Regions from separate parts of the Streptomyces sp. NPDC096013 genome, predicted to be linked through region 1. Evidence: riboswitches for the same ligand, from Rfam matches in the RefSeq annotation. Region 1 holds a riboswitch; the other holds the start of a gene.
What was found. A riboswitch is a leader RNA that binds a small molecule or an ion and turns the genes downstream of it on or off. The one in region 1 is predicted to bind cobalamin.

Region 1 (7,830 bases):
ACGTCCTGTCGGCGGAGCAGCCCTCCGAGCTGCTCTACGTCGTCAGCGAGGATTTCCAACACCCGGTCACCGCCCGCCTGGAGGGCCTCCCGAGCGGCTGGAACACCCTGCTGCCCGGCCCCGGCGGCCCGAACCTCGACTTCGTGCGCGGCAACCTCTTCGACCCGGCGCGGCTGCGCACGCTGCCGCCGGACGCGAGCGGTCCCGACAACGACCTCGCCGACCTCCTCGACCACTACGTACGGCGCGCGGTGGACGACCCGGACGCGCGGCTGTACGTCTTCGGTGAGCGCTTCGGGCCCGAACCGACCGTCAAGGACAAGGTGTTCGGCTTCCTGCCCGGCAACGGCGTCCACGACATCCATATGAACCAGGGCAACAGCCGCCGGTTCAGCGGTGACGACGGGGTCTGGCAGGACGGCGGTCTCCTCATCCACTTCCCGGCGCAGTCCCGTTGGGTCGGCATCTTCCTCGCCTTCCAGAGCCAGTCCTGGCACACCGACGACACCACCGGCCACACCCTGGAGGGGACGGACGGCTCACGCCCCGGCCCCGGCAGTCAGCCCGTGCGGGTGGTTGCGGCGCTGGTCAACCCGCGTGGCCCGGCGCCCGAGTCGGAGAGCGTCACGCTGCTCAACGCCTCGCCCGACCCGCTCGACCCGGCCGGCTGGCGCATCCGGGACCGGCTAGGCCACTCGTGCGCGGTACCGCCCGGCCCGCTCGCCCCGGGCGCCACCCTGCTCGTCCCGCTCACCGACGGCGTCCAACTCGGCAACCAGGGCGGCGAGATCACCCTCCTCGACGCGGGCGGCCTCAAGGTGCACGGCGTCTCGTACACCGCGGACCAGGCCGCCCGCGAGGGCTGGACCCTGGTCTTCTGACCAACTGGACCTTGCCGCCCGGGAGTTGCCCGGCCAGGGCGCCTCCGCCCGACCTGGTGACTCAGGGGCGGTAGACCTTCCCGGGCTCGGCGCTCCCGGGCGCCAGCAGCTGCGGCACGGTCACGAACACGTACCCCCGCTCCTTCAGCGCGTCGATGATGCCGGGGACGGCCGGCACGGTGCCCTGGTACAGGTCGTGCAGCAGGATGATGCCGTCGCGGGAGGCCTGGGCGAGGACGCGCCGGGTGATGAGCGCGGAGTCGGTGGTCGCGTAGTCCTTCGCGGTGACGCTCCACAGGACCTCCGCGAGGCCCAGCTCCCGGCAGATCCTGTGCACGGTGCCGTTCGTACGGCCCTGCGGCGGACGCATCAGCGTGGGCCGCTCGCCGGTGATCCGCTCTATCGCGGTGTCCGTGCGTTCCAGTTCGTCGCGTATCTGCGCGGGGGTTATCCGGGTCAGGATCTTGTGGTCCCAGGTGTGGCTGGCCACCTCGTGCCCCTCGGCCGCCATGCGCGCGACCAGCTCCGGGTACTTCTCGATGTGCCGCTTGCCGAGCAGGAAGAAGGTCGCCGGAACCCGCTTCTCCTTCAAGATGTCGAGCAACCGCGCCGAGTTCTCGCTGGGCCCGGCGTCGAAGGTGAGCGCGATGCACTTCACCTCCCGGCAGTCGACCGCCCCGAAACGCGCCTGCGCGACACCCGCCCCACCCTCGCCGCGGGCGGTGGCAGGCGCGGTCGTCTCCCCCCGGCCGCACCCACTGGCCGCCAGCACCACTGCAAGGCCCACCACAAACACGCCGACGCCACGCAACCCGCCCCGGCTTCTTTCCCTCTTCTTACACAGAGACCTCAAAGTTGACATGTCAGGACTATACACATCCAGTATATACGGAGTGTATAGCGGGTCGATCCTGAGCACTCCGGTCAAGCGCAGCGCCCTTCTAGGGGTGCGGGGAACTGCACGACCAGCCCCCACCGACCGGCGGCCAGGCGACTACAGATCCGACGCGGCGTTCAACGCCCCCCCCCCCCACCCCCCAGCTCCCGCCCGAGCCGCACATTCCACCGCCCACCCCGCCCACTGATCTCGGTCGCGGTGAGCGGCGCCACATCAAGCCGCCAGAACGCGGACCCTGGCGCACCGAGAACGGCGATCACCACGGCCCGCACGAACTCCTGCTCGACCACCGCGAGCGTCCGGCCCTCGAACCCACCCGCCGCATCCAGCCACCGCACCGCCCGCGCGCAGAGCCCCCGCACCGACTCCCCGCCATGAGGCACCGCATCCGGATCGGTCAGCCAGCCCATCACCGCGTCCGGCTCGCGACCCATCACCTCGTCCAGCGTCAGCCCCCGCCACCGCCCCATGTCCAGCCCCGCCAACTCCGGCTCCACCACGGCCGACAGGCCCAGCGCGGACGCGGTCTCCCGGCACCGCAGGGTGGGCGAGACCAGCGCCCGGTCGGCCGGGCGGAGGGAGTCCGCGACGGACGCGGCCCGCGCCGCACCACGCGGGTCGAGCGGGCACCCGTCGTCGAACCGGGTCTCCCGCAGGGACCGGTTCATCGCGGGCGAGATCAAGGTGATGCGGCTGGTCACGTCGTCGCTCCAGTTCTCCGGGCTGTGCCGGACATCGTCCCCCGCCCACACCGGGGCGGGGGACGGCCGGAAGGTGCTCCCCCCCTGGCCGTCCCCGCCCTCGGTTCAGGACCCGGCCAGCTCCGTACGGACCGTGCGGGCCGCGGCCACCAGGTTCTCCAGGGACGCACGGGTCTCCGGCCAGCCGCGCGTCTTCAGACCGCAGTCCGGGTTGACCCACAGCCGCTCCGCCGGAATGGCATCGAGTCCCCTGCGCAGCAGGGCCGCTGCCTCCTCCGCGCTCGGCACCCGCGGGGAGTGGATGTCGTAGACACCCGGTCCCGCCTCGCGCGGATAACCGTGCTCGGCCAGCTCGCGGGCGACCTGCATGTGGGAGCGGGCCGCCTCCAGGCTGATGACGTCCGCGTCGAGGTCGTCGATGGCCCGCACGATGTCGCCGAACTCGGCGTAGCACATGTGCGTGTGGACCTGCGTCTCCGGCCGGACCCCGGCGGTGGTCAGCCGGAACGCCTCCGTGGCCCAGGCGAGATACGCCTCCCGGTCCGCCGCGCGCAGCGGCAGGGTCTCGCGCAGCGCGGGCTCGTCCACCTGGATGACCGAAGTCCCGGCCGCCTCCAGGTCGTTGACCTCGTCGCGCAGGGCGAGGGCGACCTGCCGCGCGGTGTCGCCGAGCGGCTGGTCGTCGCGGACGAAGGACCAGGCGAGCATGGTGACCGGTCCGGTGAGCATCCCCTTGACCGGACGGCCGGTGAGCGACTGGGCGTACGTCGTCCAGCGCACCGTCATCGGCTCCGGGCGGGAGATGTCGCCGGCCAGGATCGGCGGACGGACGTACCGGGTGCCGTACGACTGGACCCAGCCGTGCCGCGTGGCGAGGTAGCCCGTCAGCCGCTCGGCGAAGTACTGGACCATGTCGTCGCGTTCGGGCTCGCCGTGCACGAGGACGTCCAGGCCGGTCTTCTCCTGGAATGCGATGACCTCCTGGATCTCCGCCCTGATCCGCTCCTCGTATCCGGCCGTGTCGATCCGCCGGGCCCTCAAGTCGGCCCGCGCGGTGCGCAGTTCGGCCGTCTGCGGGAACGACCCGATCGTGGTCGTCGGCAGCGGCGGAAGCCCGAGACGCGCGCGCTGGGCCGTCGTCCGCTCGCCGTACGGCTGGGAGCGGCGGGCGTCCGCGTCGGTGACCGCGGCGGCCCGTGCCCGTACGGCGGGGTCGCTGGGGAGGGCCGAACCGGCGCGGGAGGCCAAGTCGGCTCGGTTGGCGGCGAGTTCGGCGGCGATCGTGTCGGTGCCCTGCGCCAGGCCCTTGGCGAGGGTGACGATCTCCGCCGTCTTCTGCCGTGCGAACGCCAGCCAGCGCAGGATCTGCGGCTCGATGTCCCGCTCGGCGGCGGCGTCCAGCGGCACATGCAGCAGCGAGCAGGACGCGGCCACGTCGACCCGCTCGGCGAGACCGAGCAACGTGCCCAGCGTGGCGAGGGACTTGGTCAGGTCGTCGACCCAGACGTTACGGCCGTCGACGACCCCCGCGACCAGCCGCTTGCCGGGGAGACCGCCCGCCGCGGCCAGGTCGTCCAGGTTGGCGGCGGCGGCCCCGGTGAAGTCGAGGGCGAGCCCCTCCACCGGCGTCTTGGCGAGGACGTGCAGGGCCTCGCCGAGCCGGTCGAAGTAGGAGGCGACCAGGATCCGCGGCCGGTCGGTGAGGCCCCCGAGCTCGCGGTAGGCGCGCAGGGTGGCGTTCAGTTCGGCGCGGGTGCGGTCCTGGACGAGAGCGGGCTCGTCCAGCTGCACCCACTCCGCGCCCGCCGCGCGCAGGTCGGCGAGGACCTCGGCGTACACCGGCAGCAGGCGGTCCAGGAGGGTCAGCGGTTCGAAGTCGGCCGCGACACCCGGGGCGGGCTTCGCGAGCAGGAGGTAGGTGATCGGGCCGACCAGGACCGGGCGGGCGGTGAGGCCCAGGGCGAGAGCCTCCTTCAACTCCGAGACCTGCTTGGTGGAGTCGGCGGTGAACACGGTGTCCGGGCCCAACTCGGGCACCAGATAGTGGTAGTTGGTGTCGAACCACTTCGTCATCTCCAGCGGCGCCACGTCCTGCGTGCCGCGCGCCATCGCGAAGTACCCGTCCAGCGCGTCGAGTTCGACGGCGGCGCGGTGGCGGGCGGGGATCGCGCCGACCATGACGCTGGTGTCCAGGACATGGTCGTAGTACGAGAAGTCGCCGGTCGGTACCTCGTGGATGCCGGCGTCCGTCAGGTGCCGCCAGTTCGTGCGGCGCAGTTCGGCGCCGGTGGTCCGGAGGGCGTCGGCGTCGACGCGGCCCTTCCAGTAGCCCTCGACGGCCTTCTTCAGTTCCCGGCCCTGGCCCTGACGGGGGTAGCCGTACACGGTCGACCGTGCTGCCGCGGCTGCGGACTTCGCTGTCACGGAAATCTCCTTCGCGAGATATCTCCCTGGATCCCGGTGGCGGCACGGGAGCGCGAAGGTTCGTAGACCGGGGGTGGTGACCGCCCGTGTGTACGCCGACCCGCCCACGAGGTCACCGGGACTCCGCGCGCGCATGCTTCGCGTGCGGGCAGGTGGCAGGTCTTCGGACTTGCGGGCACGTCCCCCTTTTCGATCGGAGGACACCTACTGGCCGTCGCTTCCCAGGTCCTGTGTGGGCCCAGTGCGTATGACGGCGGTCGTTCCCGCTCACCGCTGCGGGGCAGTCCCGGATTTTCACCGGGTTCCCTCTTGCGACGCGTCCGTCTGGCTGACGGGGCGAACCAGCTGCGCCGTCAGCCTAAAGGGTTTGGGGTGGGTGCGTCGATTTTTGTCCGCGGGCCCGGTGGGGGCCGGTCGCGCCCGCGCGGCGGAGCCGCACATCGAGACAGCCCCGCGCCCCTAGGTAGGCTGGGGTCCCCGGGATTCGAAGGCTCGGAGGATTGCCTCCGCCGCCAGGGTTGGTGTCAACTCGCCCTGACGGACCTGGCGTTCAAGGTCCGGAGTCAGTGCGCGTACGGTGGGATCTGAGCGCAAGCTGCCCAGCAGTTCTTCCCGGACCATCGTCCACGTCCAGTCCACCTGCTGCTCGCTGCGCTTCGCGGCCAGCCGGCCGGTGGACTCCAGCAGTGAGCGGTGCTGTTCGAGGCGTTCCCAGACCGTGTCCAGGCCCGTGCCCTCGCGCGCGCTACAGCTCAACACCGGCGGGGTCCAGGCCGCGTCCGCGGGGTGCATCAGCCTCAGCGCGCCTGCCAGCTCGCGGGCCGCGCTCCTGGCATCCCGCTCATGCGGGCCGTCCGCCTTGTTGACGGCGATGACGTCCGCCAGCTCCAGGACACCCTTCTTGATGCCCTGTAGCTGGTCGCCGGTGCGGGCCAACGTCAACAACAGGAACGAGTCGACCATGTTGGCCACCGCCGTCTCCGACTGGCCCACGCCCACCGTCTCGACGAGGACCACGTCGTAGCCCGCCGCCTCCATGACCACGATGGACTCACGGGTCGCCTTCGCCACGCCGCCCAGGGTGCCGGCGGTGGGGGAGGGGCGGACGAAGGCGGCCGGGTCCACGGCCAGGCGTTCCATGCGGGTCTTGTCGCCGAGGATCGAACCGCCGGTGCGGCTGGACGAGGGGTCCACGGCCAGGACCGCCACCCGGAAGCCCAGCGAGGTGAGCAGGGTGCCGAACGCGTCGATGAAGGTCGACTTGCCCACGCCGGGTACGCCGCTGATGCCGATGCGTCGCGCCCGGCCGCTGTGCGGGAGGAGTTCGGTCAGCAACTCCTGCGCCATGAGCCGGTGTTGGGGCTTCGTCGATTCGACGAGGGTGATGGCGCGGGCCACGAGGGCCCGCTTGCCGTCGAGGACGCCCTTCACATAGGTGTCGAGCTCGATCACAGGGTGTGCCCGAGGTCGGTGGCCAGTCGCCGCACCAGGTCGTGGGCCGCGTCCGGGATCACCGTCCCGGGCGGGAACACGGCCGCCGCGCCCATCTCCAGGAGGGTGGGGACGTCCTGCGGCGGGATCACGCCGCCGACCACGATCATGATGTCCTCCCGGCCCTCCTCGGCGAGCGATTCCCTCAACGCCGGTACGAGCGTCAGGTGTCCGGCGGCGAGGGACGAGACCCCGACGATGTGCACGTCCGCCTCCACGGCCTGGCGGGCCACCTCGCCGGGGGTCTGGAACAGCGGGCCGACGTCGACGTCGAAGCCGAGGTCGGCGAAGGCGGTGGCGATCACCTTCTGGCCGCGGTCGTGGCCGTCCTGGCCCATCTTGGCGACCAGGATGCGGGGGCGGCGGCCCTCGGCCTCCTCGAAGGCGTCCACCAGGGCGCGGGTGCGCTCGACGGACGGGGACTCGCCGGCTTCGGTGCGGTACACACCGGAGATCGTACGGATCTGGCTCGCGTGCCGCCCGTATACCTTCTCCAGCGCGTCGGAGATCTCGCCGACCGTCGCCTTCGCGCGGGCCGCGTCGACCGCCAGCTCCAGGAGGTTGCCGGTGCCCTCGGCCGCGCGGGTGAGGGCGTGCAGGGCGGCCTGGGTGGCCTGTTCGTCGCGCTCGGCGCGCAACCGCCGCAGTTTCTCGATCTGCTGGGTGCGGACCGAGGAGTTGTCGACCTTGAGGACGTCGATCTGCTCGTCGGTCTCCACCCGGTACTTGTTGACGCCGATGACCGGCTGGCGGCCGGAGTCGATGCGGGCCTGGGTGCGGGCCGCGGCCTCCTCGATGCGCAGCTTGGGGATGCCCGCGTCGATGGCCTTGGCCATGCCGCCCGCCGCCTCGACCTCCTCGATGTGCTGCCAGGCGCGGCGCGCGAGGTCGTAGGTCAGCTTCTCGACGTACGCGCTGCCGCCCCACGGGTCGATCACGCGGGTCGTGCCGGACTCCTGCTGGATGAGGAGCTGGGTGTTGCGGGCGATGCGCGCCGAGAAGTCGGTGGGCAGCGCGAGGGCCTCGTCCAGGGCGTTGGTGTGGAGCGACTGGGTGTGGCCCTGGGTCGCCGCCATCGCCTCCACGCAGGTGCGCGTGACGTTGTTGAAAACGTCCTGCGCGGTCAGCGACCAGCCCGAGGTCTGTGAATGGGTGCGCAGGGAGAGGGACTTGGCGTTCTGCGGGTCGAACTGCCTGACCAGCTTGGCCCAAAGCAGCCGCGCCGCGCGCAACTTCGCGATCTCCATGAAGAAGTTCATGCCGATCGCCCAGAAGAAGGAGAGCCGGGGCGCGAACGCGTCCACGTCCATCCCCGCCTCCCGGCCCGCCCGGATGTACTCCACGCCGTCCGCGAGGGTGTACGCCAGCTCCAAGTCGGCCGTCGCGCCCGCCTCTTGGATGTGGTAGCCGGAGATGGAGATCGAGTTGTAGCGGG
Region 2 (7,830 bases), on a different contig from region 1:
GTACGCGGCGAGCATGATGCGCTCGGCGATCCGGGTCGACAGCGCCTGCGCCTGCGGGGAGTCGAAGGGGACGCGCAGTTTGAAGAAGACGTCCTGGAGGCCCATCGCGCCGAGGCCCACCGGGCGCCAGCGGGCGTTGGAACGGCCCGCCTGCTCGGTCGGGTAGAAGTTGATGTCGACCACGCGGTCCAGGAACGTGACGGCGGTGCGGACCGTCTCGTCCAGCCGCTCCCAGTCGATGTCGCCGTCGACGACGAACGCGCCCAGGTTGACCGAACCGAGGTTGCAGACCGCCGTCTCGCCGTCGTCCGTGACCTCCAGGATCTCCGTGCAGAGGTTCGAGGAGTGGACCGTGTGACCCGGCTCGGCCGTCTGGTTGGCGGTGCGGTTGGCCGCGTCCTTGAACGTCATCCAGCCGTTGCCGGTCTGCGCGAGGGTGCGCATCATGCGGCCGTAGAGGTCACGGGCCGGGATGGTCTTCTTCGCCAGGCCCCGCGCCTCGGCCTCGCGGTACGCGGCGTCGAACTCGTCGCCCCACAGGTCGACCAGCTCGGGCACGTCGGCGGGGGAGAACAGCGACCACTCGCCGTCCTCGTTGACCCGGCGCATGAACTCGTCCGGGATCCAGTGCGCGAGGTTCAGGTTGTGCGTACGGCGGGCGTCCTCACCGGTGTTGTCCCGCAGCTCCAGGAACTCCTCGATGTCGGAGTGCCAGGTCTCCAGGTACACCGCCGCGGCACCCTTGCGCCGGCCGCCCTGGTTCACCGCGGCGACCGAGGCGTCCAGCGTCTTCAGGAACGGGACGATGCCGTTCGAGTGGCCGTTGGTGCCACGGATCAGCGAACCCCGGCTGCGGATACGGGAGTACGACAACCCGATGCCACCGGCGTGCTTCGAGAGGCGGGCCACCTGGTGGTAGCGGTCGTAGATGGAGTCCAGCTCGTCCAGCGGGGAGTCGAGGAGGTAGCAGGACGACATCTGGGGGTGCCGCGTACCGGAGTTGAAGAGCGTGGGGGAGGACGGGAGGTAGTCCAGGCGGCTCATCAGGCGGTACAGCGCGGCGACCTCCTCCAGGGCGCGGGTGCTGTCGTCCTCGGCGAGGCCGGCCGCGACCCGGAGCATGAAGTGCTGGGGGGTCTCGATGACCTTGCGGGTGATCGGGTGCCGGAGGAGGTAGCGGCTGTACAGGGTGCGCAGGCCGAAGTAGCCGAAGCGGTCGTCGGCCCCGGTGTCGATCAGCGCGTCCAGGCGGGCCGCGTGCAGCGTCGCGAACTCGGCGGTGCGGTCCGCGATCAGGCCCTCGCGGTGGCCCACGGCGACCGACTCGGTGAAGCTCGTGACGCCCTGGGAGGCGGCCTCGGCGGCGATGCTGATCGTCAGCAGCCGGGCGGCGAGCCGGGAGTAGACGGGGTCCTCGGAGATGAGGCCGGCGGCCGCCTCCGTGGCCAGCTCGCGCAGTTCCGTCACGTCCGCCCGCGCGGACCGGCCGCGCAACGTGGCGGCGGCGACCCGGCCCGGGTCGGCGTCGGGGAGGTCGGCGGTCAGCTCGGTCAGGGTCCGCAGGATCGCGGTACCGGGACCGTCGGCTCCGGGAACGGCCGTTCCGGGAACGTCGGTTCCGGGGACGATCGTGTCGGTTGCCCGGTTCGCTGATGCCGGCTCTGCTGGCGCGATGGTCACGGTGGGGCTCTCCCTCGCTCGGCACGGGGCCTCGCCGAGGGCAGGCCGGCAGCACACGAGCGCACGGGGCGTCGCGTCCACCGGCCCACTCCACGAGGCCCGGACGTCATGCGTCCGGCCAGGTGGCCGGACGCGCGCCGTCGGCAGGTCCTCGGACTGACCATGTGCGGGTATGCGCACAAGTACACCGTTGCGGGACAGTTCCGGATTCGCACCGGATTCCCCTGCGGCGACAGCGAGCATGAGCATACATCTTGTGTTCGCCCGTCACATCACCACCAGATGTTGTGTCGCGGTGGTTTCAGAGCGTCAGCTCATAGGTGAGCAGAGTGAGATTGTCGAGGTGTGGCACGGGATTCCAGTCGCGGTCGGGGGTGCGGGTGAAGCCCAGGCGTTCGTAGATGCGGTGGGCCGCGTGCATGGAGGGCTGGGTCGACAGGACCACGGCCGTGCAGCCCTCCGTGGCTCGGGCGCGGTCGATGCAGGCGCGGACCAGGGCCTCGCCCGCGCCTCTGCCTCGGGCGGTGCGGGCGATGGCGAGGGCGCGGATCTCTGTCTCGCCGGGGCGGGCTATGTCGGCGACGGGGCCGGGGCCGGGGACGAAGGTGACGCCGCCGAGGAGGTGGTCGCCGTCCACCGCGACGAGGACCTCTGCGGTGGCTGCGCGGGTTGCCACGTCCTTCAGTACGTCCAGGTAGGGGTCGGTGTCGCCGTAGTCGAGGAGGCCGTCCTGTAGGTAGGCCTGCGCCGTGATGTTGCCGAGGTCCTCGTATTCGGTGGGGACTGCTCGGCGGATGAGGATGTCCATGGGGGTGAGTGTGTACGACAGCGGGCCGCCGAGGCGTGCTCTCGGCGGCCCGCTGCGGGTCGTGTGTCGCTGGTCGCGCCCCCGCGGGGAGCCGCACATCGATACGGTCCCGCGCCCCCAGGGTGGCTCAGTGGCCGGAGATCACCGGGAGTTCTTCCTTCACGCCCGGGTCGCCCGCGTCGGCCGTGTAGTCGCCGGGGTTGGTCTCGTCCACGCCCTCCGGCGCCTTGAACGCCTTCAGCGCGAACGTCAGGACCACCGTCACCACGACGTTCATCACGAACGCCGTCAGGCCGATGTAGCCGATCTCGCCGATGCCCGGGATCTCCTTGGACGAGCCGCCGAAGTGGTCCTGGGTCGGGGAGGCCACGCCGTAGGCCGCGAGGGTGCCGTAGACCATGCCGACCGCCCAGCCGGCGAGGAGGGCCCAGCGGTGGAACCAGCGGGTGAAGAGGCCGCCGACCAGGGCCGGGAAGGTCTGGAGGATCCAGATGCCGCCCAGGAGCTGGAAGTTGATCGCCACCGTCTTGTCCATCGTCAGGACGAAGGCCAGGGCGCCCACCTTCACCAGGAGCGAGACGATCTTGGAGACCTTGGTCTCCTGGGCCGGGGTCGCGTCCGGCTTGATGAAGTCCTTGTAGATGTTGCGGGTGAAGAGGTTCGCCGCCGCGATGGACATGATCGCCGCGGGCACCAGCGCCCCGATGCCGATCGCCGCGAACGCCACGCCCGCGAACCAGTCCGGGAACATGTTCTCGAACAGCTGCGGGATCGCCAACTGGCCGTTGGTGACCTTGACTCCGGCCGCGATCGCCATGAAACCGAGCAGCGCGAGCAGGCCCAGCATCAGTGAGTACAGCGGCAGGATCGTGGTGTTGCGGCGGATCACGTTGCGGCTCTTCGAGGAGAGGGTCGCGGTGATCGAGTGCGGGTACATGAACAGGGCCAGTGCCGAGCCCAACGCCAGTGTGGCGTACGTCCATTGGCCCGCCGGCGCGGGGACGAGCCCGCCCGCTCCCGCGGCCTTGAACTTGGCGCCCGCCGCGCTGAAGATGTCGTCGAAGCCGCCGAGCTTGATCGGGATGTAGATGATCGCCACCGCGATCACGAGGTAGATCAGGCCGTCCTTCACGAACGCGATCAGCGCGGGTGCGCGGAGCCCGGACGAGTAGGTGTACGCGGCCAGCACGGCGAACGCGATCAGCAGCGGCAGGTCCTTCACGAACCAGTTGGAGTTCGCGCTGCCGCCGACTCCCATGACGTCCAGCACGGCCTGGATGCCGACGAGTTGGAGCGCGATGTACGGCATCGTCGCGAGGATGCCGGTGATCGCCACCGCCAGCGACAGGCTCTTCGAGCCGAAGCGCCCGCGCACGAAGTCCGAGGTCGTCACGTACCCGTGCTTGTGCGACACCGACCAGAGGCGGGGGAGGAAGGTGAAGATCAGCGGGTAGACGAGGATCGTGTACGGCACCGCGAAGAAGCCGGCCGCGCCCGCCGCGTAGACCGCCGCCGGGACCGCCACGAACGTATACGCCGTGTAGAGGTCGCCGCCGAGCAGGAACCAGGTGACCCAGGTGCCGAACGACCGTCCGCCCAGGCCCCATTCGTCGAGGCTGTGCTCGTTGTCGGCCCGGCGCCAGCGCGCGGCCAGGAAGCCCAGGACCGTGACGGCCAGGAAGAAGAAGATGAAGACGCCGAGGGCGACGCCGTTCACGCCGTCGTTCACCGGTTACCTCCATGGCGGGTCCGCTGGTCGCGCTGCCACAGCTTGTAGGCCGTCATCGTCAGCACGGTCGAGATCAGCACCCAGAGCATCTGGTACCAGTAGAAGAACGGCACGCCGATGAAGGTGGGGTCGATCTTCGTGTAGGAGCCGACCCAGAGCAGCGCCACGAACGGCGCGACGAGACACACGGCGATGACGACACGGGCCGGCGTCACCACCGGCAGCCCCGTTTCGGGCGGAACTTCGGGCACATCTGACATTTCTCGGCTCCGTCCCCACGCTGATCACCTGTGTAATGCGCAGGCAATCTAGGTCACCGCGTCACCGCCGCGAAAGACCCCGTCCGCATATCGTCATGTCGATTCGGTGAAGGCCCGACATCGGTGTCGACAGCAACGGAATCCCTGGCGCGGACCGGCCTCTCGGCGGGCGCTCCGCGGGCGTTCGACGTCGTGGGGGCCGGGGACCTCAGCCTCGGGGCGGCCCCGGCGGACACGCGCGACATACCGGCCGTACACCGACTCGTCCGTCAACTCCCGGACGTAACAGCGCACTCCGCGGATCGTCCGGCCGGCCGCCCGCGTCGGCGCCGACCGCCTCGCGGGCCGCCTCCTCCTCACCCTCGCGGGTCGGGACCGGCCCGGCCGGTGCCGTGATGTTCGACCCGGCGTACGGCGTCCCGACCGGGACGGAGAGTGCGGGGCGGCGGACGGGGCGGACACGGACCCGGAGCGCATCCGCGATCTCGGCCACGACGAGCACCGCGAGAATGGCCGAAAGTACCCCGTCCGCGAACCGGGGTCGCCCCTAAGTCCCCTAGTCCTGCGGGCGCTTCAGTCGCGCCACGAACTTGTAGCGGTCGCCCCGGTACACCGACCGCACCCACTCCACCGGCTTGCCCTCCTGGTCGAGGGAGTGGCGGGAGAGCATCAGCATGGGCAGGCCGACGTCGGTGCTGAGCAGGCCCGCCTCGCGCGGGGTGGCCAGCGAGGTCTCGATGGTCTCCTCGGCCTCGGCGAGATGGACGTCGTAGACCTCGGCCAACGCCGTATAGAGGGACGTGTACTTGACGAGGGACCTGCGCAGGGCGGGGAAGCGCTTCGCGCTGAGGTGGGTCGTCTCGATGGCCATCGGCTCGGCGTTGGCCATGCGGAGGCGCTCGATGCGCAGGACCCGGCCGCCGGCGGTGATGTCGAGCAGGTCGGCGAGGGTGTCGTCGGCGGTGATGTAGCCGATGTCCAGGAGCTGCGAGGTGGGTTCGAGGCCCTGGGCGCGCATGTCCTCGGTGTACGAGGTGAGTTGGAGGGCCTGCGAGACCTTCGGCTTGGCGACGAACGTGCCCTTGCCCTGGATGCGCTCCAGGCGGCCCTCGACGACCAGTTCCTGAAGGGCCTGGCGCACGGTGGTGCGCGAGGTGTCGAACTCCGCGGCCAGGGTGCGCTCGGGCGGGACCGGTGTGCCGGGCGGCAACGTCTCCGTCATGTCCAGCAGGTGCTTCTTCAGGCGGTAGTACTTGGGCACACGCGCGGTGCGGACGGTGGCCCCACCCTCGTTCTCCGCACTGCTGACGTCGGTGCTCATGCTCCGCCTTCCCGGCTCCGGACAAGGGTCACTTGGTGATCCCCTCTGTATACCGTCGCCGTCTCTTTTGGTCTAGTCCACAGCGCCAAGTGGTCTAGCGGAAGAGAGTACTCCGGCGCCCCTGTTTTCGCTGCCTTCTTACTTAAAGGTTCCTGCATATGTAGGTCCCATAACGGCTGGTCAGGGCCGTTTCGGGGACCCTTGACAGGCCCTCTGGTCTGGTCCAAGCTCCCGGTACTGGTCTACACCATTGGTTCAGGTCCCGGCCCATGGGCGGGAGGTGTGGCAGGCATCCCTGAGGAGGGTGGCGTGAAGCGCAAGCTCATAGCCGCGATCGGTATCGCGGGCATGATGGTCTCCATCGCGGCGTGCGGGGGCAACGACGACAAGGGCTCTTCGAACAGCGGCGCCGACGCCAAGGAGCTGACCGTCTGGCTCACCGTCGACGCGCAGAACAACTGGCCCCAGCTGGTCAAGGCCGCGGACGCGGCCGTGCAGAAGGCGCACCCCGGCGTCAAGATCAAGCACGAGTACTACGGCTGGCCGGACAAGAACACCAAACTCGACGCGGTCCTCGCCACCGACAAGGCGCCCGACGTGGTCGAGATGGGCAACACCGAGATGCTCGGCTACATGGTCAAGGGCGCCTTCGCACCCGTCGACACCGCCAAGTTCACCAACTCCTCCGCCTGGCTCGACGGCCTCAAGGCCTCCGTCACCTACGACGGCAAGACCTACGGCGTCCCCTACTACGCCGGTGGCCGCGTCGCCAACTGGCGCAAGGACATCGCCGCTTCGGTCGGCGTCAAGACCCCGCCGACGACGTACACCGAGCTGACCTCCGACCTGGACAAGATCCAGAAGAAGGAGGGCGGCAAGTTCAGCGCCTGGTACCAGCCCACCCGTGACTGGTACGCGGCCATGTCCTTCGTCTACGACGCCGGCGGCGCCATCGCCACCCAGTCCGGTGGCCAGTGGAAGGCCAGCCTCTCCTCGCCCGAGTCCGTCAAGGGACTCACCGAGTGGAAGTCGGTCATCGACAAGTACATGCACGGCGACAAGACCAAGGACGAGTCCGACCGTTACATCGTCTACGGCCAGGGCAAGGCGTCCATGATCTTCGCCGCCGCGTGGGAGGGCGCGACCGCCGCCGACCCGAAGAACGACAAGACCGGCGGCAAGCTGAAGACCGATCTCCTCAACTTCGTGATGCCCGGCCCGTCGGGCAAGAACATGCCCGTGTTCCTGGGCGGTTCGGACCTGGCCATCCCGGTCAAGTCCAAGGCACAGGCGCTCGCCGCCGAGTGGATCAACGCCTTCACCGGCCCGTCCGGCCAGAAGGGCCTGATGGCCAAGGGCAACCTGCCGAACAACAAGACCGACCTCGCGACCCTGAAGAACGACCCCGCGACGGCAGTCCCGGCCACCGCGGCCGAGTCCAACTGGTTCGTCCCGATGGCGCCGGGCTGGGGACAGGTCGAGAAGGCCCAGGTCCTCCAGACGATGCTCCAGAACATCGGCACCGGCAAGCAGTCGGTGGCGGACGCCGCGAAGGCCGCGGACACCGCGATCGACAAGGTCATCAACACCAAGTGACCCATGGCAGGACCCGGCACGGGGCCCTGTCGGACACCGAGACGTCCGGTCGGACATCTCGGTGTCCTCGGGGCGGGGCCCCGTCTCGTGCACGAAAATCCGCTGTGCAGCACGGCCGTACGACCTGAGGGATCGCTGAGGAGCCCGCGATGAGTGCCGACACGACCACCCCCGCCAAGGTGCCGCCGCCGCGGCACGCGCCGCCACCGGGCGTCCCCAGCGCTTCCCGCAGACAGCGGACGTCGAGAGGGGCCGGGGTCCCCTGGCTGCTGCTCGCCCCCTGCCTGCTGATCCTCGCCCTGGTCATGGGCTATCCGCTGGTCCGCCTGGTCACCCTGTCCTTCCAGTCCTTCGGCCAGTCCCAGCTGTGGGGCTTCAAGTCCGCCGAGTGGATCGGCTTCGACAACTTCACCGGGATTCTCGGCGACTCCGAGTT

Region 2: it holds a riboswitch for cobalamin, as region 1 does, so the genes downstream of both, ACIRB1_RS28230 (ribonucleoside-diphosphate reductase subunit alpha) here and metE (5-methyltetrahydropteroyltriglutamate--homocysteine S-methyltransferase) in region 1, are expected to answer to the same signal.

What each region holds. Positions count from the first base shown of each region.
Region 1 is NZ_JBIWGK010000001.1:1,162,842-1,170,671, reverse strand. Features, by position in the region: gene ACIRB1_RS05090 (DUF2278 family protein) at 1-881, shown strand, start outside; gene ACIRB1_RS05085 (polysaccharide deacetylase family protein) at 943-1,743, opposite strand; gene ACIRB1_RS05080 (histidine phosphatase family protein) at 1,896-2,480, opposite strand; gene metE (5-methyltetrahydropteroyltriglutamate--homocysteine S-methyltransferase) at 2,586-4,904, opposite strand; cobalamin riboswitch at 5,041-5,265, opposite strand; gene meaB (methylmalonyl Co-A mutase-associated GTPase MeaB) at 5,364-6,356, opposite strand; gene scpA (methylmalonyl-CoA mutase) at 6,353-7,830, opposite strand, start outside.
Region 2 is NZ_JBIWGK010000009.1:85,703-93,532, reverse strand. Features, by position in the region: gene ACIRB1_RS28230 (ribonucleoside-diphosphate reductase subunit alpha) at 1-1,680, opposite strand, end outside; cobalamin riboswitch at 1,805-1,936, opposite strand; gene ACIRB1_RS28225 (GNAT family N-acetyltransferase) at 1,982-2,488, opposite strand; gene mctP (monocarboxylate uptake permease MctP) at 2,616-4,217, opposite strand; gene ACIRB1_RS28215 (DUF3311 domain-containing protein) at 4,214-4,477, opposite strand; gene ACIRB1_RS28210 (CstA-like transporter-associated (seleno)protein) at 4,571-4,954, opposite strand; gene ACIRB1_RS28205 (GntR family transcriptional regulator) at 5,034-5,798, opposite strand; gene ACIRB1_RS28200 (extracellular solute-binding protein) at 6,108-7,394, shown strand; gene ACIRB1_RS28195 (carbohydrate ABC transporter permease) at 7,544-7,830, shown strand, end outside.